DNA from 4 places in the Pseudomonas sp. P8_241 genome. Region 2 is predicted to be linked to each of the others. Evidence: predicted binding sites of a transcription regulator. Region 2 holds the regulator's gene; each other region holds the start of a gene.
The links. Region 2 encodes FliA, which starts transcription of late flagellar genes. Its sites were predicted from a motif close to CTAAAGTTTNNNNNNNNNNNGCCGNTAA; they were not measured.

Region 1: a site for FliA is predicted at 5,481-5,508, ahead of motA (flagellar motor stator protein MotA). Genes of this name have one in related genera too.
Region 3: a site for FliA is predicted at 2,628-2,655, ahead of QMK58_RS06435 (methyl-accepting chemotaxis protein). Genes of this name have one in related genera too.
Region 4: a site for FliA is predicted at 2,510-2,537, ahead of QMK58_RS24355 (flagellar protein MotY). Genes of this name have one in related genera too.

What each region holds. Positions count from the first base shown of each region.
Region 1 covers NZ_CP125377.1:697,041-704,689, reverse strand. Annotated here, with positions in the region: gene orn (oligoribonuclease) at 1-380, opposite strand, end outside; gene rsgA (small ribosomal subunit biogenesis GTPase RsgA) at 488-1,519, shown strand; gene QMK58_RS03100 (caspase family protein) at 1,856-2,815, shown strand; gene QMK58_RS03095 (toll/interleukin-1 receptor domain-containing protein) at 2,815-3,306, shown strand; gene motB (flagellar motor protein MotB) at 3,511-4,557, opposite strand; gene motA (flagellar motor stator protein MotA) at 4,561-5,412, opposite strand; gene QMK58_RS03080 (HDOD domain-containing protein) at 5,579-7,117, shown strand; gene rhdA (thiosulfate sulfurtransferase) at 7,159-7,649, shown strand, end outside.
Region 2 covers NZ_CP125377.1:1,971,052-1,978,700, forward strand. Annotated here, with positions in the region: gene flhA (flagellar biosynthesis protein FlhA) at 1-745, shown strand, start outside; gene flhF (flagellar biosynthesis protein FlhF) at 757-2,082, shown strand; gene fleN (flagellar synthesis regulator FleN) at 2,199-3,029, shown strand; gene fliA (RNA polymerase sigma factor FliA) at 3,026-3,766, shown strand; gene QMK58_RS08965 (chemotaxis response regulator CheY) at 3,934-4,305, shown strand; gene QMK58_RS08970 (protein phosphatase CheZ) at 4,325-5,113, shown strand; gene QMK58_RS08975 (chemotaxis protein CheA) at 5,168-7,414, shown strand; gene QMK58_RS08980 (chemotaxis response regulator protein-glutamate methylesterase) at 7,464-7,649, shown strand, end outside.
Region 3 covers NZ_CP125377.1:1,440,509-1,448,157, reverse strand. Annotated here, with positions in the region: gene QMK58_RS06445 (glycerophosphodiester phosphodiesterase) at 1-211, shown strand, start outside; gene QMK58_RS06440 (PepSY domain-containing protein) at 392-700, shown strand; gene QMK58_RS06435 (methyl-accepting chemotaxis protein) at 889-2,514, opposite strand; gene QMK58_RS06430 (transporter) at 2,787-3,809, shown strand; gene QMK58_RS06425 (inorganic phosphate transporter) at 4,043-5,656, shown strand; partial or broken gene QMK58_RS06420 (short-chain dehydrogenase) at 5,746-5,943, shown strand; gene QMK58_RS06415 (multidrug/biocide efflux PACE transporter) at 6,003-6,440, opposite strand; gene QMK58_RS06410 (LysR family transcriptional regulator) at 6,542-7,396, shown strand; gene tsaA (tRNA (N6-threonylcarbamoyladenosine(37)-N6)-methyltransferase TrmO) at 7,454-7,649, shown strand, end outside.
Region 4 covers NZ_CP125377.1:5,439,301-5,446,949, reverse strand. Annotated here, with positions in the region: gene QMK58_RS24370 (peroxiredoxin) at 1-541, shown strand, start outside; gene rnt (ribonuclease T) at 723-1,400, opposite strand; gene pyrC (dihydroorotase) at 1,397-2,443, opposite strand; gene QMK58_RS24355 (flagellar protein MotY) at 2,603-3,508, shown strand; gene QMK58_RS24350 (argininosuccinate synthase) at 3,638-4,855, shown strand; gene QMK58_RS24345 (hypothetical protein) at 4,998-5,684, opposite strand; gene QMK58_RS24340 (response regulator transcription factor) at 6,218-6,844, shown strand; gene QMK58_RS24335 (PA3496 family putative envelope integrity protein) at 6,932-7,111, opposite strand; gene nth (endonuclease III) at 7,217-7,649, opposite strand, start outside.

The DNA.
Region 1 (7,649 bases), 1.3 Mb from region 2:
TGGAAGTAGCTTTCCAGGGATTTCATGTGGGTATAAAGGAAGCGACGGTCCTGGCAGATGCTGTTGCCGCAGATCGGCGACTTGCCCTTGGGCACCCACTTCTCCAGAAAGGCGATGGTTTCGGCTTCTGCTTCGGCCATGCTGATGCGACTGTCACGCACGCGCTGGGTCAGGCCCGAGTTGCCGTGGGTGCGGGTGTTCCACTCGTCCATGGTGGCGAGTACTTCATCGCTGTGGTGAATGGCAATCACCGGGCCTTCGGCCAATGTGTTCAGCTCACTGTCGGTGACGATGGTGGCCATTTCGATGATGACGTCGGTGTCCGGGTTCAGACCGGTCATTTCCAGGTCGATCCAGATCAGGTTCTGCGAATTTTGCATGTGTCGGCTCCTAGGCAATGCTGCGCAGTTTAGCCTAGGCCGGTGGCCGGGCGTGCTAAACTCGCGGCCGCTTTACCTAATCGCTGCATTCTTTATACGGAACACCCATGGCCAAACGCCAACTCAATCGTCGTCAAAACTGGCGCATCGAAAAGATTCAGGGCGAACGCGCTGCCCGCGCCGCCAAACGCGAATCCTCAGCTGTCGAGGCGCTTGAGGGCGGCGACCTGGGCCCGGAACAGCACGGCCTGGTGATCGCGCACTTCGGGGTGCAGGTCGAAGTCGAGGCCCGCGATGGCGACTTGGCTGGCCAGGTATTCCGCTGCCACTTGCGCGCCAACCTCCCGGCGCTGGTGACCGGTGACCAGGTCGTCTGGCGCGCTGGCAACCAGGGCATCGGCGTAATCGTGGCGCAACTGCCGCGCAACACCGAGCTGTGTCGCCCGGACAGCCGTGGTCAGCTCAAGCCGGTGGCGGCCAACGTCGACATGATCGTCATCGTCTTCGCGCCACTGCCCGAGCCTCACGCCAACCTGATCGACCGCTACCTTGTCGCAGCCGAGCACGCGGGCATCAAGCCGCTGTTGCTGCTGAACAAATTCGACCTGATCGACGAAATTAACGCCCCGGCACTGAATGCCTTGCTCGCGGTTTACCGCACCCTCGGTTACCCGGTGCTCGAAGTGTCGGCTCACCACGGCAACGGCATGGAGCAGTTGCAGAAGCAACTGGACGGGCGCATCAGTGTGTTCGTCGGCCAGTCCGGCGTCGGCAAGTCGTCGCTGGTCAACAGCCTGCTGCCGGAAGTGGAAACCCGTGTCGGTCCGTTGTCCGAGCTGTCCGGCCAGGGCACTCACACCACGACGACCGCACGCCTGTTCCACTTCCCCGGTGGCGGTGAGTTGATCGACTCCCCGGGTATCCGCGAATTCGGCCTGGGCCACGTCAGCCGCGCCGATGTCGAGGCCGGTTTCATCGAATTCAACGACCTGCTCGGCACCTGCCGCTTCCGCGACTGCAAGCACGACCGCGAACCCGGTTGCGCCCTGCTCAAGGCCCTGGAAGATGGCCGTGTGCAGCAACAACGGATGAACAGCTACCGCTCGATCATCGCCAGCCTGCCGGAAAACGGCTACTAAACAGCTGCACCCACCGCCCGGAACCCAACCGGGCAGTGGGTCGGCGGTTCTACTGCAACCACCCCTTCGACTTGAACGTCAGACCTTTCTGTAGGCACCTGCACATGTAGTTGTAGGGCATTTCTGTTTAAGCCCCGATCCCTTGTGGCTGCCGTCAAATTGCCTAAGTTCAAACCCTCTTCGCACTGCTGCGACATCGAGGGACACTCATGCAAACCTACCATTTGTTGATCAGCCATTCGTGCACCTGCCCCCACTCCCAGTGCAACCTCGTGCGCTTGCTTGACGCGCAATCAGACCTCACTTACGGGGATTTCTGCATGCGGCGGCCTGTTCATGCGTAAGGGTCTGTTTATCGGCATCAATGACTACACCCATGTATCGCACCTGAGCGGTTGCAGCAACGACGCCATGGCCATGGCTTGCGTATTGAAGACCGACGCCAATGGCGATCCAAACTTCAAGAACATCGTGCTGACTTCTGCCGAGGATTACCTGAGTCGGGGAAAACTCGAAGACCAGATCCGCGAACTATTTTCCGGCGAATGCAATGTCGCGCTCCTCTACTTCGCCGGTCACGGCAGCTTCGATAACGAAAACGACGAAGGCATGCTGATCCCACAGGATTACAAGTCTTCCAGGGACGGAATTCGCCTGAGCGACATTCTCAATTGGGCAAGTAAAGCCACCAAAATCAAAAACAAAGTGATCATTCTCGACTGCTGCCAGAGTGGCTCGGCTGGTGAGCTGCGCGCTTTGCGTAGTGAGGACAGCGTGGTGGGCGAAGGCATGACGATTCTCACGGCCTGCAAAAAGGACGAACCGGCCATGGAGGGCACGCACCACGGCGTGTTTACCGGGTTACTGCTTCAGGCCTTGCACGGCGGTGCGGCGAATATTCTGGGCAAGATCACCCCAGGCAGCCTCTATTCCTTCGTCGACAATGCCCTCGATGCCTGGGAGCAGCGCCCGGTGTTCAAAACCAACGTCTCGCAGTTCATTTCCTTGCGCGAAGTGTCGCCGCTGATCGCCAAGGAAATCCTGCGAAAACTTCCCGAATGGTTTGCCGAAGCGGAGTCGGTGTACCCCCTCTCCCCCAGCTTTGAGCCCACCGAACCCGAGTTCAACCCGGAACAGGGCGAGGTCTTCGCACAACTGCAAAAGTGCAACCGCCACAGCCTGGTCGAACCGGTGGACGCCGAACACATGTACTACGCCGCCATCCACTCCACCGGCTGCCGTCTCACCGCGCTCGGTGCCTATTACCGCGAACTCGCCATCAAGGGACATTTCTGATGCCAGTGTTTATCAGCTACCGCCACATGGACCGCGCCCATGCGGTCAACATCAACACGCGCCTCATTCAGGCCAACATCAAGACCTACCTCGACGTACTGGATGCCGAATCCCAGACCACCGACGACATCACCGGAGTGATTACCCGCAACATCAACGAATGCACGCACCTGCTGGCAGTGGTGTCGGAGCAAACCGCACGGTCCTGGTGGGTGCCGTTCGAAATCGGCGAAGCGACCATCACCAACCGGCGCATCTGCTCGTTCAAGACCGGTCCGGCAGAACTTCCGCTGTACCTGGAAAAGTGGCCGAAGTTGACCTGCGACAAAGATATTGAGTTCTTTATTGATGCTTATCGCAACGAATCAACGCTCAAGCGCTCGATGTCGCTGGAGTCGGTGACCGGTAGCGAGTCGGTGCGTAGCGTCAACAAATCCAATGCGGATCGCTTTCATGCCGACCTCAAGTCGCGAATCATCCGCGGGTTCTGACGTCACCCCAACCCTTCGGGTTTCTTGCGCCCAACATCTGTAGGAGCCGGCTTGCTGGCGATGGATTCAGATACGCCGGGGGCATCCAGACCGCACGCGTTATCGTTGACGACCATCGCCAGCAAGCCGGCGCCTACGGGGGGCGTGCCCCTAACCTAGAAAGCCGCATAAAAAAACCGACATCGCTGTCGGCTTTTTTGTCGGTCACTGCTTCGGCGGCTCTGCCGTTTGGACGGGATCACCCGGCTTTGGCGCCGGGTCGTCGAACAGGTTAAGACGCTCACGTACTTCGTGAGCCGGCAACGGTTCCTTGTCCGCCGGCAGCGCGTTCGGGTCGACCGGCGTGGCCGGCGCTGCGCCTGGTGCAGCAGAACCTTGCGGCGTCCCGGATGCCGGCTCCGCCCCTTGCGAACCTTCGATTGCACGTTGGGCTTTCTTGGTCAGCACCACGATGTCGATTCGACGGTTGACCGGGTTGAACGGATTCTCGCGATCAAACAACGCCGACGATGCATAACCAACCACGCGCGCCACCTGCGAGTCCGGATAGCTGCCCGCAACCAATGCACGGCGAGCCGCGTTGGCACGGTTGGCCGAGAGCTCCCAGTTACCGAAATCACCGGTGCCGGTGTAAGGCTTGGCATCGGTATGACCGCTGATGCTGATCTTGTTCGGCACCGCTTTGATGGTGTCGGCCATGGCCAGCAGGATGTCTTCGAAGTACGGTTTCAAGCGGGCAGAGCCTGAGTCGAACATCGGACGGTTTTCCGCATCCATGATCTGGATACGCAAGCCGTCCTGGGTGATCTCGAACAGGATCTGATCTTTGAATTTCTGCAGCTGCGGATTCTCTTCGACCTTGTTCTGCAACTCTTGCAGCAGCAATTCGAGGCGTTCCTTCTCGACCATTTCGGCCATACCTTCGACCTGCTCGGCGTCGACTGTCACCTTGTCCGGCTGCGGCTGGGACTTCACCTCGGGGTTGAGGGTGTTTTCCGGCGCCAGGGTCGGCGTGCCGCCCAGATCGATGATGTACGGCGTGCCGCTTTCGGAAAAGCCGATCGGGTCCTTGAAGTAACCGGCGATGGCGATCTTCTGTTCCGGCGTGGCGGTAGAGAGCAGCCATAACACCAGGAAGAACGCCATCATCGCCGTCGCGAAGTCGGCGAAGGCGATTTTCCACGCACCCCCGTGATGCCCGCCGGCGTAGCGCTTGACGCGCTTGATGATTATCGGCTGATTGTTTTCCATGACTTAACGACCGCGAACCGCTTGTTCAAGCTCGGCGAAGCTAGGGCGGTGCGCCGGGTACAGAACCTTGCGCCCGAACTCCACGGCCAGCGATGGCGGCATGCCGGAAGCCGAAGCCACCAGCGAAGCCTTGATAGCTTCGTAGACGTTGAGTTCTTCTTTGGCATCGTGGGCCAGGGAATGGGCCAGCGGGCCGAAGAAACCGTAGGCGGCCAGAATACCGAAGAAGGTACCGACCAGTGCCGCGCCGACGTGCAGGCCGATGGACTTCTGATCGCCTTCACCCAGTGAAGCCATGGTCACCACGATTCCCAATACCGCCGCGACGATACCAAAACCGGGCATGGCGTCGGCGATGCCGTTCACCGCGTGGGACGGATGCTCCAGGTCTTCCTTGAGGCTGTACAACTCCATGTCGAACAGGCCTTCCAGCTCATGGGGCGCCATGTTGCCGGAGGACATGATGCGCAGGTAATCGCAAATGAACGCGGTCATGCGCTCGTCCTTGAGGACCGTTGGGTACTTGGCAAAGATCGGGCTCGCGGCGGCATCTTCGATGTCCCCCTCGATGGCCATCATGCCTTCGCGGCGGCTTTTGTTGAGGATCTCGTAGATCAGGCCCAGCACTTCAAGATAGAAGGCGTGGTTGAAACGCGAACTGAACATGCTCAGGGATTTCTTGAGCACGTGCATCGTCATGTAACCGGGGTTGGCTTGCAGAAATGCGCCGAGGGCCGCACCGCCGATAATCATCACCTCGAAAGGCTGGATCAGGGCGGCAATCTTGCCGTGGGAGAGCACGTATCCGCCGAGCACGCTCGCGAATACGACGATGATGCCGATTATTTTAGCCATAGGTAGGAGAGTACTTACTGAGTCGGGTTCAAGGTCATATTCGGAAGTTAAAAAATCTCTTCTTCTACTTATCGGCAAAACTGCGCCAGACTATAGCCAGTTCAGGCGAAAAGCCAATTTGACCCACTCCGGGCTTAGGGAATGTTGACGATGATCGCCTTCAATCATGGCTAATGAAACGAACGTTCCAGCACCAAAACCGACCACACTCGAAGGCTGGGTCAAGCTTCTGGATGGCGTGCGCCTTCCGGTTCCACAGGCGAGCCACGACCGAGTTCGCAAGGCCATCAACGATGATCGCCGCTCGCTGCGCGATATCGCCGACTTGATACAGGACAGCCCGGCCCTGGCCCTGAGCGTGATTCGCGAAGCCAACCGGCACACCCATGGCGGCATGACCGAACCTGCGGAAAACCTTGAGGTCGCTATCAACCGCCTCGGTTTGAAGCGCACCGAAGAACTGCTCAGACGCCTGCCCACCCAGTCGCAGTCCGATATTCCGAGGGCCTTGCGTCAACTGCAGATGATCAGCCAGCACGCCACGCAACAGGCCAACGGCTTTTTTGCCAGTCGCCTGGCGCGACTGTGGCAGGACATCCATTGGGGCAGCCTGCTGTTTCTTTCACCGCTATGGCCCTTGGCGCTGACACATCCGAAATTGCTCGAAGACTGGGAGCTGCGGGTCATCCACAAAGGCGAGTCGGCGTCCAGCGTCGAGAAGCAACTGTTTGGCATGCGTCTGCTGGAAATCGGCCAGGCGCTGGTTGAAGTCTGGCGCCTGCCAATCTGGGTCCAGCAAGGCTATCGGCTGTTGCTGACCGAGCAGCGGGAACTCGTGAAAGTCTTGCGCATCGCCCGCGACAGCGAGCACCCACTGCGCCAGCAAAACCGCCTCGATGACGATCCGACCCTGCGTCGCTGGCTCAATCAGCCGGCCAACACTGTGTTGCTGGCCAATGGCCTGGCGCTGTCGGCGCAACACGCCTGGGACAGTCCGCACAGTGAGCGTTGGCAATACCTGACCAGCCTTTACCTGCAAATGCCGATCGACGAAGTCCAGCAGCAGTTGCATCAACAGGCTGCCAACAGCGCCCGTCATCACGCGATGCCCGATCTCTGGCACCCCGCCGAATCGCTGATCTGGCCGTGGGACACTCACCGTGTTCACGCCGGTTTACTGCCGGCGGCGGCACCCAGCGTCGAAAATCTGGCGAAGTGGCGCAAACAATGCGCCGAGCTGCTGGTCGAGCCCAGTCGTTTCACCAATGCCATGCATTTGACCATCGCTGCACGGGACGCGCTGGAGGCATGCGGCATGCGTCGGGGGATGATTTTGATGGCCGACCGCAGCCACGCCAATTTGCGCGTGCACCAGACAGTAGGACTGCCCAAAGAAGCAGCCGGGCTGAATTTTGTGGTCAGCCAAAGCACCGTGTTGCAGCGTCTGCTCGCGCAACAGGCCCAGGTGCGCCTGACACCGGTCAACAATGCGCAATTCTCAGCCTTGCTGCCCAACAGCCTGCGCGCACAATTTAGCGGTGAACATTTGTTGCTGCGCTCGTTAATCAATAATGGCCGGGTGATCATGATCATCGTGGCGGACCAGGGCGGTGGGCCGTTTTCGGAAACCACGGTCCAGGCCTTCGGCAAAACCGCGCAATGCATCGAAAAAGCACTGCACAGCTTTAGCCACCGTGGCCAATAAGCTGCGTTACAATCCCCCCTTTTGTGCTCTGGAGACCTCACATGTCTGACTTCTCTGGCTTGCCGCTGGTGATCGAACCGAGCGACTTGCTCGCCCGCCTCGACGCCCGCGAACTGATTCTGGTCGACCTGACCAGCAGCGCCCGCTACACCGCAGGGCATATTCCCGGCGCGCGCTTCGTCGACCCCAAGCGCACGCAACTCGGCCAGCCACCTGCGCCGGGCCTGATGCCAGCGCACGCGGCACTCGAAACCCTGTTTGGTGAGTTGGGGCACAATCGCGATGCGGTCTACGTTGTTTATGACGACGAAGGCGGCGGTTGGGCCGGGCGTTTTATCTGGCTCCTGGACGTCATTGGCCACAGCAAATACCACTACCTCGACGGCGGACTGCCCGCCTGGCTGGCTGAAGGGTCGCCAATGTCGATCCAGGTCCCGGCCCCCGTTGGCGGTCCGGTTGCGTTGACCCTGCACGACGAACCCACGGCCACCCGCGAATACCTGCAAAGCCGTCTCGGCGCCGCCGACCTGGC
Region 2 (7,649 bases):
CGCCAAAGACCCGGCTTTTGGCCTGGAGGCGGTCTGGATCGAAATCAGCCAGCGTGCGCAAGCGCAATCGTTAGGGTATACAGTGGTCGATGCCAGTACTGTAGTGGCCACCCACTTGAACCAGATTCTCTACAAGCATTCCAGTGAGCTGATCGGCCACGAAGAAGTGCAGCAGCTCATGCAATTGTTGGCCCGCAGCTCGCCAAAACTGGCCGAAGAGCTGGTGCCGGGAGTGGTGTCGCTGTCGCAACTGCTCAAGGTGTTGCAAGCGTTGTTGGCTGAACAGGTGCCGGTACGCGACATCCGCAGCATTGCCGAAGCCATCGCCAATAATGCGGCCAAGAGTCAAGATACCGCCGCCCTGGTGGCTGCGGTGCGTGTCGGTGTCTCTCGCGCCATCGTCCAAAGCATTGTAGGCACTGACTCCGAGCTTCCGGTGATCACGCTGGAGCCAAGGTTGGAACAGATATTGCTCAATAGTCTGCAGAAGGCAGGGCAGGGCTCGGAAGAGGGGGTTCTGCTGGAGCCAAGCATGGCTGAAAAGCTGCAGCGCTCGTTGATCGATGCAGCGCAGCGCCAGGAGATGCAAGGTCAACCGGTGATTCTGCTGGTAGCCGGTCCGGTTCGCGCGATGCTCTCGCGATTTGGCCGGCTCGCAGTCCCGGGTTTGCACGTGTTGGCTTATCAGGAAATCCCTGACAACAAGCAAGTGACCATCGTTGCGACAGTAGGGCCCAACGGCTGAGGTAGTGGTTTATGCAAGTTAAGCGTTTTTTCGCCGCCGATATGCGTCAGGCCATGAAGCTGGTTCGTGATGAGCTGGGCGCTGATGCTGCGATCATCGGCAACCGCCGAATCGCCGGCGGCGTCGAGCTGACTGCCGCGCTGGATTACAAGTTGTCGGCGCTGGCGCCGCGTGTGCCGAACCTCGAGCTCGAGGATGAGCTGCGCAAGACCCAGTCGCGGATCGTCACCGCCCAGGCCGAACTGAGCCTGCGCAGCGAAGGCGAGCGCGACGACAGCACCAACCTTCAGTTGTTCGCCGGCTTGCCGCTGACCGCTGCCGAGCCGTTGATTGAACCGACACTGGCCGAGCCTCGTCACCCTGCACCAGCGCCTGCTCCAGCAGCCGGTATCGATGCTCGGGTGTTCGACTCGATGCGGTTTGAGCTCAACAGTCTGCGTGAATTGATGGAAGTACAGCTCGGCTCGCTGGCGTGGAATCAGCTGCAAGGCAGCAGCCCGGGCCAGGCGAACCTGTGGCGGCGTCTGCAGCGCATTGGCCTGTCCGGCCCGTTGTCGCGTGATCTGCTGGCCATGATTACTGAAATTCAGGAGCCTCGTCAGGCCTGGCGCATGTTGCTGGCGCACCTGGCGCGAATGATCGTGACGCCGGAAATCGAGCCTCTGGAAGAAGGTGGCGTGATTGCCATGGTCGGCCCGGCCGGCATGGGCAAGACCACCACTCTGGCCAAGCTGGCAGCCCGCTACGTGCTCAAATACGGCGCGCAGAACATTGCGCTGGTCAGCATGGACAGTTTTCGCATCGGCGCCCAGGAGCAGCTGCGCACGCTTGGCCGCATCCTCAATGTACCGGTAACCCATGTCGATCCGGGGCAGTCCCTGGTGCAGGCGCTGGAGCCTCTGATGCGCAAGCGTGTGGTGCTGATCGATACCGCAGGCCTTCAGGCCAGCGACCCGGCGCTGCGCATGCAGCTTGAAAGCCTGGCTGGCCGTGGCATCCGCTCAAAAAATTATCTGGTCCTGGCAACCACTAGCCAAAAACAGGTTCTAACCGCCGCTTATCATAGTTACAAGCGCTGCGGGCTCGCTGGCTGCATCCTGACTAAACTGGATGAAACGGCAAGTCTGGGCGAAGTGTTGAGTCTAGCCATCAGCCATGAATTGCCGGTCGCGTATCTGACCGATGGCCCGCGGATTCCGGATGATTTGCATCTGCCGCGTCGTCATCAACTGGTCAGTCGCGCCGTTAGCGTGCAAATGCAGGAAGAACCCAGCGAAGAAGCCATGGCTGACATGTTCGCTGACATCTACCACAGCCCCACCAAGCAGGTAGGCTGAGGTGAAAATGAATAGTTTTTGTACCTACATCGATGGTCTGCCATGCATTGTTCCGTTTGTGAACGCGCAGCCAGTAATGTGGCCTCCGTCTATGCAAGACAAGGTAATGGAATAACATGGGCAGCATGCATCCTGTACAGGTGATCGCGGTGACCGGCGGCAAAGGTGGCGTCGGGAAAACTAATGTGTCAGTGAACTTGTCGCTGGCCTTGGCGGAACTAGGCCGGCGCGTCATGTTGCTGGACGCCGACCTGGGGCTGGCGAACGTCGACGTTCTGCTGGGCCTGACACCCAAACGTACCCTGGCCGACGTGATCGAAGGCCGCTGCGAGCTGCGCGACGTTCTGTTGCAGGGCCCCGGTGGCATTCGCATCGTTCCGGCGGCGTCCGGCACCCAGAGCATGGTTCACTTGAGCCCGGCTCAACACGCCGGCCTGATCCAGGCATTCAGTGATATCGGCGACAATCTCGATGTGCTGGTGATCGATACCGCCGCCGGTATCGGTGAGTCGGTCGTCAGCTTCGTTCGCGCCGCTCAGGAAGTGTTGCTGGTGGTCTGCGACGAGCCGACATCCATCACCGATGCCTACGCCTTGATCAAGTTGCTCAACCGCGACTACGGCATGAACCGTTTCCGCGTCCTGGCCAACATGGCCCAGAGTCCGCAGGAAGGGCGCAACCTGTTCGCCAAGTTGACCAAGGTCACCGACCGCTTCCTCGACGTCGCGCTGCAATACGTCGGCGCCGTGCCTTATGACGAAAGCGTGCGCAAGGCTGTGCAGAAGCAACGCGCCGTATATGAAGCCTTCCCGCGTTCCAAATGCTCGCTGGCGTTCAAGGCGATCGCGCAGAAGGTCGACACCTGGCCGCTGCCCGCCAACCCGCGTGGGCACCTGGAGTTTTTCGTCGAGCGCCTCGTGCAACAAACGGCAGGACCGGTGTTATGACCGCCAGCGGCTACAACCTCTACAAGCAATCGGCCCGCGATGCGCAGTACGAGCTGATCGAGCGTTACGCGCCGCTGGTCAAACGCATTGCCTACCACTTGCTGGCGCGTCTGCCGGCCAGTGTCCAGGTCGAAGACTTGATCCAGGCCGGGATGATCGGTCTGCTTGAAGTCTCGACCAAATACGACGCCAGCAAAGGCGCCAGTTTCGAGACGTACGCGGGCATACGAATCCGCGGCGCGATGCTCGATGAAGTGCGCAAGGGAGACTGGGCACCCCGTTCGGTTCACCGCAATACGCGCATGGTCAGCGACGCGATTCGCTCGATTGAAGCTAAAACCGGCCGTGACGCTAAAGATCACGAGGTTGCGGCCGAACTCCAATTGAGTCTCGATGATTATTACGGAATTTTGAACGACACCCTGGGTAGCCGGTTATTCAGTTTCGACGACCTGTTGCAGGACGGCGAACATGAGGGGCTGCACGAGGATGGCGCGAGTGCTCATCTCGAGCCGTCTCGCGATCTGGAAGATGAACGCTTCCAGGCAGCGCTGGCGGACGCGATTGCCAATTTGCCGGAGCGTGAGCGACTGGTGTTGGCGCTGTACTACGACGAAGAGTTGAATCTCAAGGAAATCGGGGAGGTCCTGGGGGTCAGCGAATCTCGGGTCAGCCAGTTACACAGCCAGTGCGCGGCCCGTTTGCGGGGGCGTTTGGGGGAGTGGCGAGCGCGCTGAAGGCAGTGTGGGGACACTGCGAATGGAGCTGGTGTGGCGTTGAACTGCACCGGTCTCGATCTGTTGTGCTCCAGACAGTCATTGAGTGCTTTGCCGGATTGAATGAAATGGCGCGTCCAGGTGCTGGGCGCGTTTAAGACTGCTTGGAGGTCGAATTGGACAAGAACATGAAAATCCTCATCGTTGATGACTTCTCAACGATGCGGCGGATCATCAAGAACCTGCTGCGTGACCTTGGGTTCACCAACACCGTCGAGGCCGATGATGGCACTACCGCCATTCCGGTGCTCAACAGCGGAAGCATCGACTTTCTGGTAACGGACTGGAACATGCCGGGCATGACCGGCATCGATCTGCTGCGCCACGTGCGTGCCGATGAAAAGCTCAAGCACCTGCCGGTGTTGATGGTAACCGCTGAAGCCAAGCGTGAGCAGATCATCGAAGCGGCCCAGGCCGGCGTTAACGGCTATGTGGTCAAACCCTTCACAGCCCAGGCGTTGAAAGAAAAAATCGAGAAGATTTTCGAACGCATCGGTTGAACGGCGCCACGGGGGAGCTATGGGGAATAACGAATCTTCATTGGGCGATTTTGAATCGACCCTGAAAAAACACGCCGTCGAATTGGTCGCAAGCCTTGAAAAAGGCAAGTTCGGCGACGCTGTGCAATTGATCCATGAGCTCAATCAGACCCGTGATCGCGGCCTGTATCAGGAGGTGGGCAAGCTCACCCGCGAGCTGCATAGCGCGATCGTCAATTTTCAGATTGACCCGCACATGCCGCAAGCCGCAGAAGTGTCCCAGATCACCGACGCCGCCGAGCGTCTGGGCTACGTTGTGAAGCTGACCGAAGCCGCGGCCAATCGCACCATGGACCTGGTCGAAAGCGCCACGCCACTGGTCAACAGCCTGGGTGATGAAGCCCAGGCCTTGAGCACGGACTGGGGGCGCTTCATGCGTCGCGAAGTCGGGGCCGAAGAATTTCGCGAGCTGGCACGACGGGTCGACGGTTTTCTGTCGCGCAGCAGTGTCGATAGTCGTGCGGTGTCGAGCAACCTTAACGACATCCTGCTCGCCCAGGATTACCAGGACCTCACGGGGCAGGTGATCAAGCGCGTGACCCAGTTGGTCACCGAAGTTGAAAGCAACTTGCTCAAGCTCGTGCTGATGGCCAGTCAGGTGGACCGCTTTGCGGGCATCGAACATGACCGTGCCGCGATGCTTGCAGAAAAAGATCCACAAAAACATCTCTCTCAGGGTGAAGGTCCGCAGATTCATGCCGATAAAAGAGAAGACGTTGTGTCCGGTCAGGACGATGTGGACGATTTGTTATCCAGCCTAGGGTTCTAGCGTTTTAGCATTTTAGGTTTTTGGGTTTTTTGACCTTTAGGAGCACCCCCCTACATGAGCTTCGGCGCCGATGAAGAGATCCTTCAGGATTTCCTGGTTGAGGCCGGCGAGATTCTAGAGCAACTGTCCGAACAACTGGTCGAGCTGGAAAGCCGTCCGGATGATGCGGATTTGCTCAATGCAATTTTTCGCGGTTTTCACACTGTAAAAGGGGGCGCCGGCTTCCTCCAGCTCAACGAGCTGGTGGAGTGCTGCCACATCGCCGAGAACGTGTTCGACATCTTGCGCAAGGGTGAGCGTCGCGTCGATTCGGAGTTGATGGACGTGGTGCTCGAAGCACTGGACGCGGTGAACGGTATGTTCAGCGAAGTCCGCGAGCGCTGCCCGATCACGGCCGCCACACCTCAATTGCTCGCCGCACTGGCGCGTCTGGCAGAACCTCAGGCAGCTGACGAGGCGGCGCCTGCCCCCGTCGCCGAAGTGGTTGGCGCTCCTCAAAGCGAATCGGGTGACATCACCGACAACGAATTCGAACAACTGCTGGATTCGCTGAACGCCGTCAAGGCACAGGCCGAGGCGCCGGCGGCTGCTCCAGTCTCGGCCGGCAATGCCGCGGCAAGCGATGAAATCACCGATGCCGAGTTCGAGTCCCTGCTCGATCAATTGCACGGTAAAGGCCAGTTCGCCGTCGACGCAATCGCGCCAGCGCCTGTTGCGCCACCAGCGCCGAAAGCCGCTGGCGACAGCTCCGACATTACCGATGAAGAATTCGAAGCGCTGCTCGATCAGCTGCACGGCAAGGGTAACTTTGCCGTCGAAGCGCTGGAATCGGCGATTGCCTCGGTGCCCGTGCCCGCAGCGCCAAGCGCTGTAGCGGCCGGTAGCGATCTGATCACCGACCACGAGTTCGAATCGCTGCTCGACGAGCTGCATGGCAAAGGCAAGTTCAGCGAAGTCGGCACCGCGAAGGTGGTGAGCGGGGCGAGTGCGTCCGTCGCGGCCCCGGCAGTCAAAGCCGCCGCGCCCACGCCTGTAGCCAAGGCCCCGGAACCGAAAGCCCAAGCGCCTGCCGCAGCACCGGCGCCGGCCCGCGCTGTCGCCGCGCCGCCGGCGGAAAAAACGGCCAGCGAAGCCGAGACCACCGTGCGGGTCGATACCGCGCGTCTCGACGAAATCATGAACATGGTCGGCGAGTTGGTGCTGGTGCGTAACCGCCTGGTACGCCTGGGTGCCAACAGCGCCGATGAAGCCATGTCCAAGGCGGTGTCGAACCTCGATGTGGTGACGGCCGACCTGCAAACCGCGGTCATGAAGACCCGGATGCAACCGATCAAGAAAGTCTTCGGGCGCTTCCCGCGCCTGGTTCGCGACCTGGCTCGGCAGCTCAAGAAAGAGATCAACCTGGAGCTGGTCGGCGAAGAAACCGACCTCGACAAGAACCTCGTCGAAGCCCTGGCCGACCCATTGGTCCACTTGGTGCGCAACGCGGTCGACCACGGCATCGAGTCGCCGGAAGAACGCGAAGCCTCGGGCAAGGCACGTGGCGGCAAGGTGGTTCTGGCCGCCGAGCAGGAAGGCGATCACATCCTGCTGTCGATCTCCGATGACGGCAAAGGCATGGACCCGAACGTCCTGCGTTCCATCGCGGTAAAACGTGGCGTGATGGACAAGGACGCGGCCGATCGCCTGAGCGATACCGAGTGCTACAACCTGATCTTCGCCCCGGGCTTCTCGACCAAGACCGAGATTTCCGACGTGTCGGGTCGCGGCGTGGGCATGGACGTGGTGAAAACCAAGATTTCCCAGCTCAACGGTTCGATCAATATCTACTCGGCCAAGGGCCAGGGCTCGAAAATCGTCATCAAGGTGCCACTGACCCTCGCGATCATGCCGACGCTGATGGTGATGCTTGGCAACCAGGCGTTTGCGTTCCCGCTGGTGAACGTCAACGAGATCTTCCACCTTGACCTGTCGACCACCAACGTCGTCGATGGCCAGGAAGTGGTGATCGTACGGGACAAGGCCTTGCCATTGTTCTACCTCAAGCGCTGGCTGGTCAGTTCCGCCGCTCACGAAGAGCAGCGCGAAGGCCATGTGGTGATCCTTTCGGTGGGCACTCAGCGGATCGGCTTCGTCGTCGATCAACTGGTGGGCCAGGAAGAAGTGGTCATCAAGCCATTGGGCAAAATGCTTCAGGGAACGCCGGGCATGTCGGGCGCCACCATTACCGGTGACGGTCGCATCGCGCTGATCCTCGATGTCCCGAGCATGCTCAAGCGTTACGCCACACGGCGTATTTGATTCTGGTGGGGCGGGGCGACCGAGCTTCGCTCCATCTAATGGAGTGTTTATGGCAGTCAAAGTCCTGGTGGTGGATGATTCGGGTTTTTTCCGCCGCCGCGTCTCGGAAATTCTTTCAGCGGATTCCAATATCCAGGTCGTCGGCACCGCAACCAACGGCAAAGAGGCGATTGATCAAGCGTTGGCCCTCAAGCCCGACGTGATCACCATGGACTACGAGATGCCGATGATGGAC
Region 3 (7,649 bases), 530 kb from region 2:
GGACCTGGTACAACCGTGGATGAACCAGTACACCCACGAACAGGGCTTGCTGGTTCACGTCTACACCATCGACGATGCGGTGGATTACCAGAAAGTCATGGACGCCGGTGTCGACGGTATCTTCACCAACCGCGCCAGCGAACTGCTGAAGTTCTACAAACGCCCGGCCGCCGCCAGCGTGACGCAGGTACTGCAGAACAACGGTTACTAGGACTGACGCAAAATCTGTAAGAGCGTGGTGTGCCCGCGAAGGGGCCATCCGCTCCAACATCAACGTTGATGTCCACGCTCCCACAGTTATTGATGCAAGACATGTAGGAAAATTTAAGGGTGGATTAAGTTACACCGGCTAACCTGATCTCACTTAAACAGCTCAACAAGGAAAGACACCATGAAGACTCTGACTGCCCTGTTCACCGCTGCAGCCATGACGCTCACTGCTGGCCTGGCCCAGGCCAAAGATGTTCCCGTCGATCAGATTCCTCAACTGGTCAAGGACGGCAAGATCAAGCCGCTCGAAGAGCTGAATCAGATCGTGATGAAGCTGCACCCGGGCGCCACCATTACCGACAGCGACCTGGACAAACACTCCACCATTTACGAATACGAAGTCGAACTGCGTGACGCTCAGAATGTTGAATGGGACGTGGACCTGAACGCTACTACCGGCGAAGTCCTGAAGAACAAAAAAGACGACTGATGCATAACGCCTTGTAGGAGCCGGCTTGCTGGCGATGAACGATGACGCGATAAACTTGATGTCCGTGTTGCCTGGATCGCCAGCAAGCCGGCTCCTGCAAGGTCCGTGAGAATGTGATGTTGTCACACAACAAAAAGCCGCACGATCTTCCGATCTTGCGGCTTTTTTCGTCTTGACTACTCAGGCCATCACGCCCTCAGACGTGCCGTCACCTCATTCAACTGCCCCGACAAACCATGCAGGTTGTGACTCGCCGCTTCGGTGCGCTGCACGTTATCCAGATTGGTGCTGGCGATGCTGGTGATCTCGGTGAGGTTGCGCGAGATGTCTTCGGCCACCGAGGTCTGCTCTTCGGCAGCGGTGGCGATCTGGCGATTCATGTCGCGGATCGCCTCCACGGCCAGGGTGATGCGCTCCAGCATGGCACCGGCCTGGGTCACTTGCTCAACGCTTTCATCGCTGCGCGCCTGTCCGCTTTCAATCGCCTGAGCCGCATCGATCGCGCCGGTCTGCACGGTTTGAATGATCTGGTTGATCTCGATGATCGATGCCGCCGTGCGCTGGGCCAGGCTGCGCACTTCATCGGCCACCACCGCGAAACCACGCCCGGCTTCACCGGCACGGGCCGCTTCGATGGCAGCGTTGAGCGCCAGCAGATTGGTCTGTTCGGCAATGCCGCGGATCACTTCCAGCACTTTGCCGATGCGACCGCTGTCGGTTTCCAATTGGCGGATCACGTTGGCAGTGTTGGTGATTTCACCGCGCATCTGGGTGATGGTGTGAATCGTGCCCTGCATGACTTTTTCGCCCTGCTGCGCGTTCTGGTCGGCGTCGTCCGCTGCCCGTGCTGCATCGGCCGCATGACGCGCCACTTCCTGTGCGGTGGCAGACATTTCGTTCATCGCCGTGGCCACCTGATCGGTGCGATTGAACTGCTCGTTGGTGCCACCCGCCATCACGGTCGCAATCGAGTTCAGCTCACCGCTGGCGCTGTCCAGGTCCGAAGCACTGCGCTGCAAACGGCTGAAGGTTTCAGCGAGAAAATCGCGCAGTGTGTTGGCAGCCATTGCCAGTTTTCCCAGTTCATCCTGACGGTGACTGGACACGCGCTCAGCGATACGGCCCTGACTAAGCTGGGCAACATAATCGATCAACTGGCGAATCGGCTCGACCAGGTTGCGATTGACCAGCCACAGGCTCAGCAGGCCAATCAACAACCCCGAGGCCAGCATGACAACGATGCCCAGCCATACCGTGCGATCGGCACTGGCACTGATCAGCGTCGATTGCTCCGCGCCCTGCTTGCGTAACGCGCTGACCAGTTCGCTCATCTGATCGCTGGCCGCACGGTCCACGCCCTTCAGCGCTGCGTCACCGGCCGCCGGGTCACCGCCTGCTGCCACAAAGGCATCACGACCCTTCTGATAGGCCGCCCCCAGCAAACGGTGCTCGTCACGCAAGCGTTCGATACGGGTCTTGAGTTGCGGCTCGATGCCCTTTTGTCCGGCCAGTTCGCCAAGGATGTTCTGCACGTCGCGCTGTCGGTCTTCGAATTGCGCCCAGTACTTGTTCAGGTCTGCCGGCTGCTTGCCACGCAGCAGGACGTTTTTCCACTCCTGAACCTGCACCTTGAATTGCAGGTTGGCTTCATCGATTAATTGCGAGGTATGCAGCGGACCTTCGATCAAATTGGCGTAGTTCTGCACACCACTGGACAGAAAATGAAAGCAGCTCAGTGCGATCAACAGCGTCGCGATCAGACTACCGCTCAGCAGGGCGAGAATTTGCGTTCTCAGGGACTTTTGCAAAAGCATCGAAGGGTACTCATGGCAGGAATGAGGCACGCCCGGTTAAGGCGTGAAAATGTCCGGACTTCTTTGTCTACGGTCTCGGCGGGTCGCCGTCGGCGCGCAACTTGACCCAAACGTAATCGGCGTGCCAGAGCGGTTCTTGAGAAAATACCGACCGCCGGTAGCGTTGCGACTGCGGTCTTTTTACTGTCATGAAAACGTCATCTGCGCTTGCGATGATGCCGCTCAGGTGAACCTGTAAAACCTGCGACAGGCGCTTTCCTTTGCGAGCACTCATGAATCACAGCATCGATCAAAGCCATCGGGATCCCGATCTGTTCGGCCTGCTTTATGGATTCAGTTTTCGCCCAGGTGAACGCGGCCGGGAAATCGACTCGGCCGAGGCGTTGCGATGTCTGCAACAGCCGGAGGACGACGAGCAGTTTCTCTGGCTACACCTGAACCTCGCCCACGCCGCGTGCGAGCGCTGGATGAAAAGTCATCTGGAGCTGCCCGATGAGTTTTTCGAAGCACTGCACGAAGGCTCGCGTTCGACACGTATCGAGCACGTCGACTCGGCGCTGCTGGCGGTGGTCAACGATGTAGTGTTCAACCTCAGCAGCATGGTCTCCTCCGATGTCTCGACGTTATGGGTATGCGCCCGTAGCCGTCTGATCATCAGTGCGCGTCTGCAACCGCTGCACTCGGTGGATAAGTTGCGCTCGTCGGTCAAGGCCGGTGAACGCTTTCGTTCGCCTCTGGAACTGCTGGTGCATCTGCTGCGCGACCAGGGCGAAGTACTGACTCAGATCGTGCGCAAGACCAGCCTGAGCGTGGATCAGGTCGAAGACCAATTGCTGTCCTCGCGACCGTCGACCAATCGGGCAGAGCTGGGGGCCAACCGTCGGGTGCTGGTGCGCCTGCAACGGTTGCTGGCGCTGGAGCCGGGGTCATTGCTGCGTCTGCTCAACCGTCCACCGCAATGGCTGCAAAAGGAGGACGTGAAAGAGCTGCGCAAGTCCACCGAGGAGTTTGCCCTGATCATCAATGACCTCACGGCGCTGGGTGAACGGATCAAGCTGTTGCAGGAAGAAATTGCCGCCAACCTCAACGAACAAAGTAACCGCACGCTGTTCACCTTGACGGTGGTGACGGTGCTGGCCTTGCCAATCAACATCATTGCCGGTTTCTTCGGCATGAACGTCGGTGGTGTGCCGCTCTCCCAGGATCCGGAGGGATTCTGGATTCTGGTGGCACTGGTGGCAACGTTCACCGTGATTGCCGGACGCTGGGCATTTCGCAAGCGACAGGATTACTGAACGTCCGTGAAACCTGTAGGAGCGAGCTTGCTCGCGAAAAACCAAACGGCACCGCTGGGTGCCAGGTTTCAAGCGTTATCGTTCACGACCATCGCGAGCAAGCTTGCTCCTACAGGAATGCATTTCAGATTAACGGAATTGCAAACAACCCAAACACTGACCTAAAGCAGTCTCCCTGTAACATTTCGCAATGATCATGACCAACACTCCTTCCCTTCTCAGGAATGTCAGGCATGGCCACCCCCTCCTTCACCGCCTCCCCGGCGCCAGCTGGCAGCGCCAAGCTGCAACTCGATAAAAAACCCGGCTTGCTGACTATCGTGGTGTTTTTTGCCGTACTGGGCATCGGCTTGCTATTCACCGCTTACAGCCTGATGCACGACATGCGCGAACTGGGCACCGTGGTGACCACATGGACACCGTTTCTGCTGCTGGGTGTGGCGCTGCTGATTGCGCTGGGCTTCGAGTTCGTCAACGGCTTCCACGACACCGCCAACGCAGTGGCCACGGTGATTTACACCAACTCGCTGCCGCCGAACTTCGCCGTGGTCTGGTCCGGATTCTTCAACTTCCTCGGGGTGTTACTGTCCAGCGGTGCAGTGGCCTTCGGCATCATCGCCCTGCTGCCGGTGGAATTGATTCTGCAGGTTGGGTCATCGGCTGGTTTCGCCATGATCTTCGCCCTGCTCATCGCGGCCATCCTGTGGAACCTTGGCACCTGGTGGCTGGGGCTGCCGGCGTCCTCATCGCACACGTTGATCGGTTCGATCATCGGTGTCGGTGTTGCCAACGCGCTGATGCATGGACGCGACGGCACCAGCGGCGTGGATTGGGCACAGGCGACCAAGATTGGTTATGCACTGCTGCTTTCGCCTTTGGTCGGTTTCGGCTTTGCTGCCCTGTTGTTGTTGGCCCTGCGCGCTTTCGTCAAGAACCGTGCGCTGTACAAAGAACCCAAAGGCGATACCCCGCCACCGTGGTGGATTCGCGGCCTGCTGATCCTGACGTGCACCGGTGTGTCCTTCGCCCATGGTTCCAACGACGGCCAAAAAGGCATGGGCCTGATCATGTTGATTCTGGTCGGCACCCTGCCAATGGCTTACGCACTGAACCGCGCCATGCCCGCCGATCAAGCGTTGCAATTCGCTGCCGTCGCGCAAGTTACCCAACAAGCGCTGGTGAAAGCGGCACCGCAACCGGCACCCGCCGACCCGCGCTCAGTGCTGTCCGAATACGTACGAAGCAAAGACGCGACACCGCAACTGGTGCCTGCGCTCGCCGCATTGACCGGTAGCATTGGCGCCGAAGTAAAAGGTTACGGGTCGCTGTCGAAAGTCCCGGCTGAAGCCGTGAGCAACGTGCGTAACGACATGTACCTGGCCAGCGAAACCATTCGCCTGATGGACAAGAACAAAGTCGTCAACTTCGACGCCGACACCAGCGACAAGCTGCAACTGTTCAAACAACAGATCGACAACTCCACGCGATTCATTCCGTTGTGGGTGAAGATCGCGGTGGCCATTGCTCTGGGCCTGGGCACCATGGTCGGCTGGAAACGCATCGTGGTGACCGTCGGCGAGAAGATCGGCAAGACCCACCTGACCTACGCACAGGGCGCCTCGGCGGAAACCGTGGCCATGCTGACCATCGGCGCTGCCGACATGTTCGGCCTGCCGGTGTCGACCACTCATGTCTTGTCCTCAGGCGTGGCCGGGACCATGGTTGCCAATGGCGGTGGCTTGCAGATGAAGACTATCCGCAATCTGCTGATGGCCTGGGTGCTGACCTTGCCGGCGGCGATTGTGCTGTCGGGCAGTTTGTATTGGTTGTTCACCCAGTTGTTCTAAATGGCCCCCTGTAGGAGCTGGCTTGCCAGCGAAGACGGCCTGGCAGGATCCGTATCCAGTGGCTGAAAGACCGCATGGTCAGAGCGCCGGCGATGAAGGGTGCGATGGAATTGCTGACGCATTATCAGGCCAAGGAACGGGGTGCCTGCAACATCACGGCGAACAACACCGCGCAGGGCCGCGCCGGTTTGCCGGATGACATTGGCGCTGCAATTGCGCTGCTTTTGACGCAGGGGAGTCAGTGGATCAATGGTCAGCGAGTGGAAGCGTCAGACGGGATGTTTTTGTCAGGCAAAAAAAGAGATCGCAGCCTGCGGCAGCTCCTACCGAGGTTGCGATCTTTGCTTTATTCCACACAAGCGCGCTGCATGACCATCCGTTCCCGCACCACGTCATACACCCAGTGATAGATGTAGGTGTACGGCAGGAAGAACAGCAACACGCCGATGTCCAGCAAAAACGCCTGCCACAGGCTGACACTCAGCCACCAGGCAATCAGCGGCACGCCCATCGCCACCAGACCGCCTTCAAACAGCAACGCATGCACGACGCGGGTCCAGGCCGTGTGCGCAATGGCAAAGCGCTTGAGCGCACGGTCGAACATCCCGTTGAATACTACGTTCCAGGCCAGAGCCAGGGCGGCAATGAGGACGGTCACCATACCCATTTCCAGCATCGGCTTGTCCATGATCCACGCCAGCAACGGGGTACAAATGACGATGGCCAGCAGTTCAAAGCCCATGGCCTGGAAAATTCGTTCGGTGATGGATTTGTTGGCGCTCATGGCCTGACTCCTTGAGGAACTTGATGACTGACTGTGGTTGCCATGATCCGTCATCACATCGATACTTCATAATCAATAACCATCGATCAAGGCGATAGTTCATGGCCTCTCACGAAGTGCTGCTGGCGTTTGTCGAAGCCGCTACCCAAGGTTCGTTTTCCGCTGCGGCGCGCAAGCTCGGCCGCAGTCAGTCGACCATCAGCGCGGCAGTTGCAAGCCTGGAGATCGATCTGAACCTGACCCTGTTCGACCGCAGCAGCCGCAAGCCGAGCCTGACGCCGGCCGGTCACGTCATGTTGCAACGGGCCGAAGAGATTCTCGCGGCCACCAGCCGTCTGGAAATGACTGCCAGCCAACTGTCCCAAGGGGTCGAAGCCAAGCTGACCGTGGCGCTTTCCGACACCTATCAGTCGGACCGTTTCGAGGGCGCACTCAGTGCGTTCGAGCAGCGCTACCCTGACCTCGAGCTCGAATGCCTGATCGCCGAATGCGATGACTTGGTGGCGCTGGTACAGAGCGGCCGCGCGAATGTGGCCTTCGCCGAAATGCAGGAAAGCTACCCGCCGGACCTTGTCAGTTCGACCGTGGATGAGCGCACCGAGATCGCCTTGTTCGTGTCGCCCCAGCACCCGCTGGCGGCGCAGAAAACCATTCATCAGGACCAGCTCTATCAGCACCGCGAGTTGCGCCTGGCGACCATCGTCAATCCGTATGAAAGTCGGGCGAAGGGCCGCGTCTGGTCGGCGCCGAGTTATCTGATGCTGCTGGAAATGGCCCAGGGCGGTTTCGGCTGGGCGCCATTGCCCCGCTGGCTGGTAGAGCGTTTCGGGCCGGGTACATTGCAGGAACTGGAGGTACGTGGCTGGCCGAAAACGGTGTCGGTGGATGCTCTGTGGTCGCGTCTGAACCCGCCTGGACCGGCGGGGAGTTGGCTGCTCGGCAGGATGCTGGAATAACGGGGCGACCCATCGCGGGTTATCATACGCGACTCCGTCCTGCCTCGAATCCAGACCATGACTTACAGCGTTTCCCCCATCGGCTTCGTGCGCTCCTGCTTCAAGGAGAAATTTGCGATTCCGCGCCAGCCGCAACTGGCACCGGCCGCTCGCGGCGTCCTGGAACTGGTAACGCCCTTCGATCAGGGTGACGCGGTGCAGGGACTGGAGCAGGTCAGCCATGTCTGGCTGTTGTTCCTGTTCCATCAGGCCC
Region 4 (7,649 bases), 2.9 Mb from region 2:
CGAAATCGTTGACAGCTTCACCCTGTCGTCGGCCATCAAAGGCAAATACGGCCTGGTGTTCTTCTATCCGCTGGACTTCACCTTCGTTTGCCCGTCCGAGCTGATCGCTCTGGACAACCGCATGTCCGAGTTCAAGGCGCGCAACGTTGAAGTGGTCGCTGTGTCGATCGACTCGCACTTCACCCACAACGCCTGGCGCAACACCCCGGTCAATGATGGTGGTATCGGCGCAGTCCGTTACACCATGGCTGCCGACATCAAGCAGGAAATCATGAAGGCCTACGACGTTCAGTCCGCTGACGGCGTGGCTTTCCGTGGCGCGTTTCTGATCGACGACAAAGGCGTTGTCCGTTCGCAGATCATCAACGACCTGCCGCTGGGCCGTAACATGGAAGAGCTGCTGCGTCTGGTCGACGCTCTGCAATTCCACGAAGAGCACGGCGAAGTCTGCCCTGCCAACTGGAAAAAAGGCGACAAAGGCATGAACGCTTCGCCAGAAGGCGTTGCTGCTTACCTGACCGAGCACGCTGCCGCGCTGTAAGGCACGTTCCAGGTACAAAAAAACCGGCCATCGAGGCCGGTTTTTTTATGGGTGGAATTGGTCAGATTTCTGTGGGAGCGAGCCTGCTCGCGACGGACTCTGGAACGCCGTGGGGTAACAGGCACCCAGCGTCATCGTTGACGACCATCGCGAGCGTGCTCGCTCCTACAGACAAGCCAGATCAATCGTCGAAATCTTCCCATCCGCCCATTTGTTTCCAGCGATTGACGATGCCGCAGAAAAGCTCTGCCGTCTTCTCGGTGTCATAGCGAGCCGAGTGAGCCTCGCGACCGTCGAAGTCGATATCGGCGGCCTGACAAGCCTTGGCCAGCACGGTTTGACCGTAGGCCAGACCGGCGAGCGTCGCGGTGTCGAAGCTGGAGAACGGATGGAACGGGTTGCGTTTCATGTCCAGTCGCGCAACCGCGGCGTTCAGGAAGCCCAGGTCGAAGCTGCTGTTGTGCCCGACCAGGATTGCCCGTTTGCAGCCGTTGGCTTTCAATGCCTTGCGCACGCCACGGAAAATATCGTTAAGAGCCGACTCTTCACTCACTGCCATGCGCAGAGGGTGATCAAGTTTGATCCCGGTGAACTCCAGGGCCGCCGCTTCGATGTTCGCGCCTTCGAACGGCTCGACACGGAAGAAGTAGGTGTGATCAGGGTACACAAAACCCTTTTCATCCATGGCGATGGTCGTCGCAGCGATTTCCAGCAGGGCGTCGGTGGCCGAGTTGAAACCACCGGTTTCTACGTCGACGACAACGGGCAGGTAGCCACGAAACCGTGCGGCCATTGGGTGACGGGAACCGCCGCCACCGCCTTGACCTTCCTGTTCGTCGTCGAAATGGTCTTCACTCACGCGTGTTCCTCCAGCAGGCGCCAGCGCAGTTTTTCACCGGCGCGCAGCGGGATAACGGTCAGCTCGCCAAACGGCAGGCTGGTTGGGGCAGTCCATTCTTCGCGGACCAGGGTGATGCGATCGGTGTTTGCCGGCAGGCCATAGAACCGTGGGCCGTTGAGGCTGGCGAAGGCTTCGAGCTTGTCCAGCGCATTGCGCTGTTCGAAGGCTTCGGCGTACATCTCGATGGCTGCATACGCGGTGTAGCAACCGGCGCAACCGCAAGCGGCCTCTTTAGCGTGCTGGGCGTGGGGCGCCGAGTCGGTACCGAGGAAGAACTTCTTACTACCGCTGGTGGCAGCGTCGAGCAGGGCTTCCTGGTGCGTGTTGCGCTTGAGGATCGGCAGGCAATAGAAGTGCGGCCGAATCCCGCCCACCAACATGTGGTTGCGGTTGTATAGCAGGTGATGCGCGGTGATGGTCGCGCCAACGTTGGCCGAGGCCGAGTTGACGAACTGCACGGCGTCTGCAGTGGTGATGTGTTCGAACACCACTTTGAGGGTCGGGAAACGCTCTACCACACGACGCATGTGTTCATCAATGAAAATTTTCTCGCGGTCGAACACGTCGACATCGCCTCGGGTGACTTCACCGTGAATCAACAACGGCATCCCGACTTCGGCCATGGCCTCGATCGCAGGGAAAATCTTGTCGATGCTGGTGACGCCAGAGTCCGAGTTGGTGGTCGCGCCGGCCGGGTACAGCTTGGCGGCGTGAACGAACCCGCTGGCCTTGGCCTCGCGAATTTCTTCTGGCTGAGTACGGTCGGTGAGGTACAGGACCATCAGCGGTTCAAATGAGCTTCCAGCCGGGCGGGCAGCGAGAATCCGCTGGCGATAGCCGTCGGCTTCAGCTGCGTTGCGGACCGGAGGGACCAGGTTGGGCATGATGATGGCGCGACCAAAGGTGCGCGCGACATCCGCGACGGTATTGGCCAACACGGCACCATCGCGAAGATGAATGTGCCAGTCGTCGGGACGCAGCAGGGTCAGGCGGTCGGACATGAGGGGATTCCAGGCGGGTCAAACTGAAGGGAATGCTACCGGAAAAGACTCTTGCAGGCACTCGCTATCAAGTTTTGCACGAAGCTTCCGATATCCAACAGGTATGCCGTGAACATCTGTGTGTCGGTCTTTTTGTTGCAGAAGCCAGTGGAGCCTCCCGTGCGCCAGCGTTATTTAGCCTTGCTCAGTGTGTTTGCCAGCCTTCCCGCGATGGCGCTCACTTTCCAGACACGGATGGAGAGCACCGAGTGGACGGTCGAGGGCGACAAGTTCGAGTGCCGCCTGACTCAGCCGATTACCGATTTCGGTTCGGGGCAGTTCGTGCGTCGCGCTGGCGAGCAGGCGACATTTCGTCTGAATGCCTATAACGCGATGATGGGTGGTGGTTCGGCGACTCTGTTGGCCGCCGCAGCGCCATGGCAACCGGGGCGGGGTGACATTAACCTGGGCTCGGTCAGAATCGGCAGCGGCAATGTGTTGTTCAACAGTTCACAGGTTCAGGCCGGACGACTGATCAGCGGTCTGATTGACGGTCGCAGTCCGGTGGTGCGGCATTCTGCGGGGGATGGCCGGATATCGGAAGTGCGCCTTTTGCCGGTCAAGTTCAACAAGGCATTTGCCGACTACCAAGGTTGTGTGGCGAAGTTGTTGCCGCAGAATTTCGATCAGGTGAAACAGTCTCAGGTCGGTTTTCCCGGGGGCGGCATTGATCTGGATGCAGCCGCCAAGGCCAGGTTGCAGGTGATGCTGGAGTACATGAAGGCCGACCCGACAGTCAATCACATCGAACTCGACGGCCACTCCGACAATAGCGGCAACCGCCTGACCAACCGCGATCTATCACGGCGCAGGGCTCTGGCAGTCATGGATTTTTTCAAGGCCAATGGCATTCAGGAATCGCAGATCACCCTGCGCTTCCACGGTGAGCGTTATCCGTTGGCACCGAACAGCAATAATGCCCATCGCTCGAAGAATCGTCGGGTAGCGATTCGTCTGGAGCGGGGAGCACCGCCGGAACAAGTAGCTCCGCAAGCCACGAAGCCGGATGCCTCGGCAACTTCCTGATCCGCTGATCATGGTCGCTCTCTCGACATGTTCTGTCGCTTCGTCGTCATAAGCTGTCGCGCCACTGTAAATTATTCTGCATGAGCGGTAGACTTCCCGGCTTTCCGTAGAACCCCGTGGAGTGATGGCATGGCGGACGTAAACAAGGTCGTTCTGGCATATTCCGGCGGCCTGGACACTTCGGTGATCCTCAAGTGGCTGCAGGATACTTATAACTGTGAAGTAGTGACCTTTACCGCTGACCTGGGTCAGGGCGAAGAGGTCGAGCCGGCCCGCGCCAAGGCACAGGCCATGGGCGTAAAAGAAATCTACATCGACGATCTGCGCGAAGAATTCGTGCGTGATTTCGTGTTCCCGATGTTCCGCGCCAACACCGTTTACGAAGGCGAGTACCTGCTGGGTACTTCCATCGCTCGTCCGTTGATCGCCAAACGCCTGATCGAAATCGCGAACGAAACCGGGGCTGACGCCATTTCCCACGGCGCCACCGGCAAGGGCAACGACCAGGTTCGTTTCGAACTGGGCGCTTACGCCTTGAAACCAGGTGTAAAGGTGATCGCTCCCTGGCGCGAGTGGGACCTGCTGTCCCGCGAGAAGCTGATGGATTACGCCGAGAAGCACGCGATCCCGATCGAGCGCCATGGCAAGAAAAAATCCCCGTACTCGATGGATGCCAACCTGCTGCACATCTCCTACGAGGGTGGCGTGCTGGAAGACACCTGGACAGAGCACGAAGAAGACATGTGGCGCTGGACCGTCTCTCCGGAGAACGCTCCTGACAAGCCACAGTACCTGGAACTGACCTACCGCAACGGCGACATCGTCGCGCTGGACGGTGTCGAAATGACCCCGGCCACCGTATTGGCGACCCTGAACCGTATCGGTGGCGAACACGGTATCGGTCGTCTGGACATCGTCGAGAACCGTTACGTGGGCATGAAGTCCCGTGGCTGCTACGAAACCCCAGGCGGCACCATCATGCTGCGCGCTCACCGTGCAATCGAGTCGATCACGCTGGATCGCGAAGTGGCTCACCTCAAAGACGAGTTGATGCCGAAATACGCCAGCCTGATCTACACCGGTTACTGGTGGAGCCCTGAGCGTCTGATGCTGCAACAGATGATCGATGCGTCCCAGGCTCACGTGAACGGCGTTGTACGTCTGAAACTGTACAAGGGCAACGTGATCGTTACCGGTCGCAAGTCCGACGAGTCGTTGTTCGACGCCAACATTGCCACCTTCGAAGAAGATGGCGGCGCCTACAACCAGGCCGACGCAGCGGGCTTCATCAAGCTCAACGCCTTGCGCATGCGCATTGCAGCAAACAAAGGTCGGAAGCTTTTCTGAAGCCTTTGAGCTTGTAATGGGAACTGCGGCCTCGTATCAACGAGGCCGTAGTTCTGAATGAGGGGGCGTTTTGCCCTGAATTGCGATACCACGTTCATTCTGCTGACGCCTTTCTGTGCGCCGGTTGGCGCTGCGGCGTCAATTACTGCTGGTTGCTGGCGAGTGCTCCCTCCTGGCCTATGACCGTCAATTCATGAGAACTCAAATTGTAAGCAACATAGAATGTTGCGTTGCGTTTGCGTGCCGGTCGTGAATGCCTGAGCGCGACAGCTTTCAATAACGTCTCCGTTTCGGTACACGTGATGAACATCACCGTGCTCGCCGGTTTCTCCTGGTGCTTTTGGAACTTTTCCAGCAGAGCGCTAAACTCGACTTTTCTGTCCATGCAACGTGCATCAATGATGTAGAGATCTTTGACATGCTCGGGAAGATGAATATGGTGCTCGACAGAAAACCGAGTATGTAAACTTATCCCGGTTTGTGAGTTAGGGGGAAGTTGGTGGTCACTTATCGATGTAACAGGTTTGGGCGCACTTAACGTCTCTTTAGGTGTCTTGTTTTCCGAGTGCTCGGTATTTTCCATGATTTTAATGAAGTGTTTTCCCTTTTCAAAGTCGGAAGGGGCATACAGTGATCGATGGTTGAAGTTGAGCGTCGCGAAAAACAATAAAAGTAAATAGAACGGAAAGCTGATCAAAAACCACACATAGAGTTCTCTTTCGTCATCATCGAGGAAGGGCAAGGATATTGCTGCCGAGGTTTCAGACAGGACAGCAAACATCCCGATAATTGTCATGGGGTTCGTGATGAGGCTTTGAGGTCTTATCATGCTTTATGCTCATGTTAATGTGATTTTCTCGATGGCTTACAGGTTTGGTTTTCGGGTGCAGGGTGGATCTGTGGAGCTGAACGTTTTTCTTAGTGATTTTTATTTAATACCTTTGTCGGTTTTTTCGAAGGGTTGAATTGTTACTTTTATCATCCTTTAATGAGTTTTTTTTGCTGTAAGATTAAGATGATAGTTGGCGTGTGATATTTCTGGTACGAATGTTGATTCTGAAAATATCCGTTACTTTTGTATTGGCGGTAGGGTGCGCTGCTTTCAGAACACGGCTTTTGGCTCACGTTACTCGTTGATTTTTGTTAAAGGTCGATACAAAAAATGATTTAAGGAGGTGTGATCTCCACTCGGATACAGTTTTCAGTTCAGGGTGTTCGAGGTTTTTTTGTAAGAATAATCTGTGATGTTTGTAGGGAATGTCTCTCGGTGCAGGTGCTCGGGAAGGCCGACATGCAATGGGTGAAACGACTAGGCTATTGTGCGGGCTCTAAAAATTCGAACAGCGAAAATTGGACTTGCCCATGAATAAAGTGCTGATCGTCGATGATCACCCCGTCATTCGTCTTGCGGTGCGTATGCTGATGGAACGTCATGGCTACGAAGTTATTGCGGAAACCGATAACGGCGTGGATGCATTGCAACTAGCCAGAGAACTAATGCCGGACATTGTCATTCTGGATATTGGAATTCCAAAGTTGGATGGCTTGGAAGTTATCGCACGTTTGTCATCAACAGCAATGCCGATGAAAGTGTTGATACTGACATCTCAGGCACCCGGTCATTTTTCCATGCGGTGTATGCAATCGGGGGCTGCAGGATATGTTTGCAAACAACAGGATCTGACCGAGTTGCTCAGTGCAATCAAGGCCGTACTGTCAGGTTACAGTTACTTTCCAAATCAAGCCTTGCACACAGTACGTTCCAGTCTGGGGAACGCCAGCGAAGCCGATATGGTGGACCGTTTATCGGGGCGGGAGATGATGGTCTTGCAGCAGTTGGCACGAGGCAAGACCAACAAGGAGATTGCAGACGGAATGTTCCTGAGCAATAAAACGGTCAGCACTTACAAGACTCGCCTGCTGTTGAAACTCAATGCGCGGTCGTTGGTGGATTTGATTGAGCTGGCGCAACGTAATGGTTTGGTGTGACGGCAGAACTGCCTGACGGGGAGAAAAGGGGTTCCTCTAATTCGGGCTCATAATAAAAAGCCTCCGTTTTCGGGAGGCTTTGAGGCGTCACATATCAAAATCGTAATCGGCCAATTGCTTTTGCAGTCGGCGCTCCTCCAGCAGATTGTCGATGGTGCGGCGTTTGCTCAGATTGGTTTTCGCTACTTCGACCACCGGTTCGGCATCATCAGCCTCCACGGTACTGAAGTCGTCTTCTACGTCCAATTGCTCTTTGCCAGTACTCATTTAGCTACTCCAGGCTAAGAAGGCCTTTGGCGCTCTTATATCGACATTCTACCGGCGGGTAAAAAAGATTTTTTCAATCAGCCATCGAGTAAATCCAATAGTGCGTCAATCGTCCGAGGTTTTTTGTTTGTATTCGCACAAGTCTTCAATCCGGCAACTGCCACAGCGGGGCTTGCGAGCCAGGCACACGTAGCGTCCGTGGAGGATCAACCAGTGATGGGAGTCAAGCAGGAACTCTTTGGGCACAAACTTCATCAGCTTCTTTTCGACTTCAACAACATTCTTGCCCGGTGCAATGCCGGTGCGATTGCTGACACGGAAGATGTGGGTATCGACGGCCATAGTCAGCTGGCGGAACGCGGTATTGAGTACCACGTTGGCGGTTTTGCGGCCGACACCGGGCAGGGCTTCAAGCTCCTCGCGGGTTTGCGGCACTTCGCCAGCGTGAAGCTCCACCAGCATGCGGCAGGTCTCGATGACGTTTTTTGCTTTGCTGTTGTACAGCCCGATGGTCTTGATATATTCCGACAGACCTTCA